Regions from separate parts of the Janthinobacterium sp. SUN100 genome, predicted to be linked through region 2. Evidence: predicted binding sites of a transcription regulator. Region 2 holds the regulator's gene; each other region holds the start of a gene.
What was found. Region 2 encodes sigma-54, which starts transcription at its own class of promoters, with help from an activator protein. Its sites were predicted from a motif close to TGGCANGNAANCTGCTTT; they were not measured.

Region 1: the regulator sigma-54 is predicted to act here: its motif matches at 770-787, upstream of O0881_RS18475 (PEP-CTERM sorting domain-containing protein).
Region 3: the regulator sigma-54 is predicted to act here: its motif matches at 1,172-1,189, upstream of pedF (cytochrome c-550 PedF).

Annotation. Positions count from the first base shown of each region.
Region 1 is NZ_JAPUBU010000003.1:433,190-435,451, forward strand. It holds gene O0881_RS18465 (hypothetical protein) at 1-126, opposite strand, end outside; gene O0881_RS18470 (hypothetical protein) at 289-663, shown strand; gene O0881_RS18475 (PEP-CTERM sorting domain-containing protein) at 875-1,864, shown strand; gene O0881_RS18480 (tetratricopeptide repeat protein) at 1,934-2,262, opposite strand, start outside.
Region 2 is NZ_JAPUBU010000003.1:190,782-193,043, forward strand. It holds gene O0881_RS17345 (enoyl-CoA hydratase/isomerase family protein) at 1-45, opposite strand, end outside; gene raiA (ribosome-associated translation inhibitor RaiA) at 174-536, opposite strand; gene O0881_RS17355 (RNA polymerase factor sigma-54) at 606-2,084, opposite strand; gene lptB (LPS export ABC transporter ATP-binding protein) at 2,089-2,262, opposite strand, start outside.
Region 3 is NZ_JAPUBU010000009.1:5,016-7,277, forward strand. It holds gene O0881_RS29055 (RtcB family protein) at 1-69, shown strand, start outside; gene rtcA (RNA 3'-terminal phosphate cyclase) at 75-1,094, shown strand; gene pedF (cytochrome c-550 PedF) at 1,226-1,711, shown strand; gene O0881_RS29070 (transporter substrate-binding domain-containing protein) at 1,737-2,262, shown strand, end outside.

The sequences.
Region 1 (2,262 bases), 240 kb from region 2:
GGCGGCCAGCGAGACGCGGCCTTGCAGCGGTTCGGCGCCGGACTGGTCGCGATTCGACAGCAGCACGGCCAGGACCTGGCCGCGGCCCGTGCGCGCGCCGGGGAAGGTGGGGGTTTTGTTTGCCATGGCCTATTTTACCGGGCAATGATCGGACGAGAGGCGATGTGCCGCACCTTTGATACGGCGCAAGCGCCGCAGCGGCTTTGCGTCCACGATGGGCATTTCGCCAGGCGTGCCGGCGCCCCTCCGGCAGCCTGGGCCTATCATCATGGGGCACAGGAGCCTATCATGCACAGCCTGAACATCCACGCCATGCAATGGCAACCCGTCGCCGATATTTCCGCCGTCAATCCGCTGCTGCCCGACGATCTGGCCTGCTTTCGCGAGCTGCGCGACGTGCTGCAACGCTACGGCGCGCTCGACCGCTTCGGCATTTCCCTGATCCACCGCCATTTCGACATCGCCGACGACGAAGAGCTGATGGAGTACACGGATGCGGAAGCACGCATCTTGACGGTCAAACCTGTCAAGAAAAGCGACATCGACTGGAATCACACGACGATTACCAACTGGAAATTGACGGAAGGCGAGGAAGTGGCGCGCATCGGTTGCGGCTGCGCACGCAATTCGGGCGGCCACCTGGGCTATCACCGGGGCACCTGAGGCTGGCCGACGGCGCCCGCCAAGCGGCGTCGGCCTTTCTTACACTTCACTTCATCCAGCTCAGTCCGCTTTGCGCAAGCACTTGATTTCTTGTGATATTTTTGTGTGGCACGCAAGCTGCTTATCCCTGTCTACGAGATGAATCCAGGCAAGTCATTCTGGATTCTTTGTCCCCCGGATTTTCCGAGACTGACCACGACAAGAGGCTGCGATGAACGTTGATCACACACGAAGCAAGACCCTGGGCTGGCTGGGCGCACTGGCGGCGGCGAGCCTGCTGGCCAGCGGCCAGGCACAGGCCGGCGCGTACGGCCTGGCCGTCAATGAGTTGAACAATTTCCGCATCACCACCAGCGCCGGTGCGCTGTCGCTGGCCGGCGCCAACCGCAATGCCAGCGACAGCGCTTTTTTCGAAGGCGGCGTGGCCGTCAATCCGCGCGCCGTCAATACGGGCCCGGCCGCCAACGCCGACGTGCTGCAAGTGTGCTCGGGCGGCGGCTGCAGCGGCTTGCCGCAAAACCACTACGCGCCCAGCCCCAGTTCCACCCTGGAATTTGCCCGCGGCGATGCGCATGCCTTCGGCAACATGCTCAATGGCGGCGCCAGCGTGAGCGCCGTGGCGGAAGCACAGCGCAACACGATCGGCGCCGCCACGGCCACGGCCGGCGACACGCTGACCGGCTCCGTCAACCTGACCCTGTCGAGCGCCGGCTTCATCACCTTCAGCTTCATGGGACGGCGCGACCTGCGCACCAGCGTGACGACCATGGGCGACAAGTCGAACGTGTCGATCATGGATATCTTCAATATCTCGTGCAACAGTTCCAGCCCCGCCGGCTGCCTGTCGCACGCGAACGCCGATGGCGTGATCTTCCAGTTCGCGCCCGATGGCGATGCCAACAATGGCAGCGACATCAATGGCAACCATGGCGCCGGCAGCCTCGACCCGTTCAGCCTGAACATGACGGCCGGCACCAACGACCCCGCCACGGGGCGCGCCTTCACGAATGGCTTCGCGATGTTTTCCCTGACCTCGAATTTCGCCCTGCCGGCCGGCAGTTACACCCTGAATTTTTCCAAGTCCACGCGCACCGATATCGTCGTCATCGATCCGCCGCTTGCGGTACCGGAGCCGGGCACGCTGTTCCTGCTGGGCATGGGATTGGCGGCCCTGGCTTTTACGCGGCGCCGCCAGCCGTAATCATCCGCAGCATGAAAAACACGCGGCGCCCGCCAAGGCGCCGCGTTTTTCTATGCCGCTCAAGACGTTTTAACCGAGCCGTGCCAGCGCCTGGCGCGCCAGCTGCAATTGCTGCACATAGTAACGGTGCAGCATGGCCGGATCGCTCAAATCGCGCCCCAGTACCAGGCGCAGCTCGCTGGCGGGGCAGTCGCCGGCCTGGGTTTCTACTTGGGTTTGCACCTGCGTTCCCAACTGGCGCGCCAGCTGGCGCGCCGCCTGCTCCTGCGCGGGCCGGTACTCGACGCGCGTGCGCGCCACCTGGAAGCCGGTTTCATTGGCCAGGCGCACCACTTGCACGGGAGCGCCGGCCAAGCTGCGCGCCAGGGCGGCGGCCAGGCCAGGCACGCCGTTGCCAT
Region 2 (2,262 bases):
GTGCCCGGTGCGGTTGCGGATGGAAGTCTGGACGAAGTCGCTCATGGCAGGCAGGAAAGAAGTGAAAGTGCGAATATTCTAATGCCTGCGCGGGGAACATTGCGTTCCGCTGGGCGCAAAAAAGGGCGCAATGTGCGCCCTTAATTGATCACAACTGCTGGAAGCGGGTGGCCTTAGACGGCGACGACGGCTTCTTCCTCGGAGTTGTCTGGCAGATGCTTGATCGCCTCTTTACCGTGCCCTTGCACTTTGGTTTTGTATTTCATCACTTGCCTATCGAGCTTGTCGATCAGCGTATCGATCGCGGCGTACAGGTCGTGCGCCAAGCTTTCCACATAGACAGTCTTGCCGCTCAAACGCAGGTTGACTTCAGCCTTTTGACGTTTTTCTTTCTCTTTGAGGTTATCCACGGTCAGAATCACGGCGATATCGATGACTTGATCGAAATGACGTTTCACGCGCTCCAGCTTCGTTTGTACGTATTCACGGATGGCTGGTGTCACTTCGAGATGATGTCCGCTGATGGTGAGATTCATACACACTCCTAAAGATGATCGGGTTCGTGCGGTCCATCCTATCCGGCCCGCAGAGGAACCGAAAAAAACTTACAAACACTTACGCAGGCTCACTGGCGGAATTTTTAATGCTTCCCGGTATTTGGCAACAGTACGTCGCGCAATCACCATGCCTTGTTCCCCCAGCATGTCCGCAATCTTACTGTCGGATAAAGGATTTTTAGGGTCTTCTGCTCCTGTCAGTTGCACGATCAATGCCCGTATCGCCGTCGATGACGCTTCGCCCCCCGCTTCGGTGGCGACGTGGCTACCAAAGAAATATTTCAACTCGAACATGCCGTGCGGGGTCAGCATGTACTTTTGAGTTGTTACCCGCGAGATAGTACTCTCGTGTAAACCCAGTGTATCAGCTATTTCACGGAGCACAAGGGGGCGCATGGCAACGGCCCCATGCGAGAAAAAGTTCTTTTGTCTTTCTACTATCGCCTGTGCCACGCGCAGGATCGTGTCGAAGCGCTGGCGCATGTTCTTGATCAGCCACTTGGCCTCCTGCAACTGTGCGCCCATGGCGCCCTCCCCCTTGCCTTGCTTGAGCAAGTTGGCGTACATGGCGTTGACGCGCAGGCGCGGCATGACGTCGTTGTTCAGGGTCACTTGCCAGCCATTGCGCGCGCGCTTGACGACGACGTCGGGCACCACGTAATCGGACACGTCCGAGGCGAACACGGCGCCCGGATGCGGATTGCACTGGCGAATCACCGTCTGCGCTTCGCGCAAGTCTTCATCGTCGCAATCGAGGGCTTTTTTCAGCTTGTTGAAATCGCGCTGGGCAAACCAGGCCAGGTGCTTTTCCACGATGACGAGGGCCATGCGCCGCGTCACCATGGCGATGTGTGGCAAGCGCTTGATTTGCAGGGCCAGGCATTCGGACGCGTTGCGCGCGCCCACGCCCGGCGGATCGAAACTTTGCAGCAGCGACAAGGCCGTGCGCATCTCGTCGGCGTCGATTTCCAGCTCTTCCGGCAGGCGCGCCAGGATGTCGTCGAGCGACTCTTCCAGGTAGCCATTGTCGTCGAGCGCGTCGATGATCAGCTCGACCAGTGCGCGGTCGCGCAATTCGAGCACCGTCACGCGCATCTGCTCCATCAGGTGTTCGCGCAGGGTGCAGTGATGGGCCTCCAATTGCGGACGCGAATCGTCGTCGTCGGGCGCCTTGCCCCGGCTCGCCTCACTCCAGTCGCTGTCGCCGCCATCCGCGGCGGCCGGGCTGTCGCCCCCCTCGCCGTCAAACGCTTCCGCTTCGGCCGGCGCTGCGGGCGCCTCCTGGCCTGGCGGCTGGGGCGGCGCTTCGGCCGGTGCGGCCGTGGAGCTCAAGGCCCCGTCGGACAGCAGGCGCAGCGAACGGTCGAGCGGATCATCGAGGCGTTCGAGCAAGGGATTGTCCGTCAGCAATTGCTCGAGTTCCTGGTGCAATTCCAGGGTAGACAATTGCAACAGGCGTATCGATTGCTGCAACTGCGGCGTCAGTGCCAGGTGCTGCGAAGTGCGCAGCTGCAATGATTGTTTCATTGGCTTACATGCGGAAGTGTTCGCCCAGATAGACCCGGCGTACCGACTCGTTCGCAATGATGTCGTCGGGGCGTCCCGACGCCAGCACCGAGCCCTGGTTGATGATGTAGGCGCGGTCGCAAATACCCAGCGTCTCACGCACATTATGATCGGTAATCAGCACGCCGATATTGCGCTC
Region 3 (2,262 bases), on a different contig from region 2:
ATGCTGGCGCAGCGCGAGCTGGTCGATGTCGTGCATATCTTGAAGCAGGTCGTCTGCGTCAAAGGATAAGAGAGATGATAGAAATAGATGGAGCGCAAGGCGAAGGCGGCGGACAGATTTTGCGTTCGGCGCTGAGCCTGTCGATGATCACGGGGCAACCGTTTCGCCTGATTAACATTCGCGCGGGGCGGGAAAAGCCCGGCTTGCTGCGCCAGCATCTGCTGGCCGTGCAGGCGGCAACCGCCATTTGCGGGGCGCGCACGACGCCGGTGGCGCTGCGCGCGTCGAGCCTGGAATTCGTTCCCGGCCCCCTGCGCGGCGGCGATTACCGCTTTGCCATCGGCAGCGCCGGCAGCTGCACCCTGGTGCTGCAAACCTTGCTGCCGGCCCTGCTGCATGCGGATGGGCCATCCACCGTGCGCGTCACTGGCGGCACGCACAATGCCATGGCACCGCCCGTGCATTTTTTGCAGCGCGCGTATGGCCGCATCCTGCAGCAGATGGGCGCCGAGGTGGAGATCGCGCTGCAACGCTACGGCTTTCATCCTGCGGGCGGCGGCGAGGTGACGGCCACCGTGCAACCGTGCCGGCGCTTGCAGCCGATTCAACTGCTGCAGCGCGGCGAACGGAAGGCGGGGTATGCGGAAAGCGTGGTGGCGGGCGTGCATGTGCAGGTGGCGCAGCGCGAGCTCGAGCGTGTCGCCAGCGGCATGGGCTGGAGCGGCAAGCAGCTGCGCCTCGTCGGCTTGCCGGCGGAGCAGGGGCCGGGCAACGTCCTGCTGCTGACCCTGGAGCATGAGCATGTCACGGAAGTGTTTACTTCGTTCGGCGAAAAGTCCTTGCTGGCCGAGTCCGTGGCCAAGCGCCTGTTGAACGAGGTGCGCGCCTATCTCAAGACGGACGCGGCCGTCGGCGAGCATCTGGCCGACCAGCTCTTGCTGCCCATGGCGCTGGCGGGCGGCGGTACCTTCAGCTGCAACAAGGTGTCGCAGCATGCGCTGACGAATGCGGAGGTGATTGCCCGATTTTTGCCCGTGCGTATCACTTTCGAGCAGCAGGCGCGCGGCAGCATCTGCATGGTGGCCGCCGCCTGAGGCGCGCGGTGACACAACTACGTGTTGCAGCTGTTCCAAATTGATACATGGCCGGCCGGATGTGGGGCATATGTGCATGGCATGGCATTTGCTCTTCTTTGGTATTGACTAAAAAAACCAAGGAGACCAGCATGACCTATTCCATTCGTACCCTGCTCGGCGTGGCGGCGGCCGGCGCCGTTGCCCTCACTTCCCTGCTGACCTTGCCGCATGCCTATGCGCACGGCAATGTCACGCCGCAAGGCGTCGATACCACGGGCTTGCCCAAGGTAGGCGACAAGTGGCTCGAGCAAAACCCGTATCGGGGCAACAAACTGGCCTTGACGGTGGGCACCTCGGCCTACAACCAGAATTGCGCCCGCTGCCACGGCATCGAAGCCATCTCGGGCGGCATCGCGCCGGACTTGCGCCAGTTGGACCGCGATTGTTTCGGTATCAAGAATGAGACAAAGAAACAGGCGTGCTACAAGGAAACGGACAATTACTACCTGACCACCATCCGCCACGGTAAAGTGCGCAATGGGGCCGTGTACATGCCGCCGTTCGAAGGCGTATTCAACCAGGAAGCCATGTGGGCCATCAAGACCTATCTGGAAACGCGCCGCGAGTCGAATTAAGTCGAACTGATCACAAAGGAGTCCCATGCGTTCATTTCAATTCCGGGGCGCGCGCGCGATGATCTCGCTCGCTTGCCTGGCGCTGTGCGCCGCCGCGCCGGCGCGCGCCGACTGGCAAAAGGTGCAGCAGTCGGGCAGCCTGAAAGTGGCTGTGTACAACGAATTCGCGCCGTTTTCCGACAAGGGTACGGGCATCGATATCGATATTGCCGAAGCGCTGGCGAAAAAGCTGGGGCTGAAACTGAGCTTGTTGCCATTTCCCGCCGGCGAAAACCTCAACGACGATTTGCGCAATATGGTGTGGAAGGGACATTACCTCGGTTATGGCCCCGCCGATGTGATGTTGCATGTGCCGGTCGACAAGAGGTTGATGGCGGACAACGACAAGGTCGAGATCTTCGCGCCATACTACGTGGAAACCGTGCGCCTGGCGCGCAGTGCGCAAGCCGTGCCGCAATTCGATGGCGTCGCCTCGCTGGCCGGCAAGCGCATCGGCGTGGAAAAGGTGTCGATCGCGGCCATGCTGATGCTGGGCGAAGACAATGGCAAGT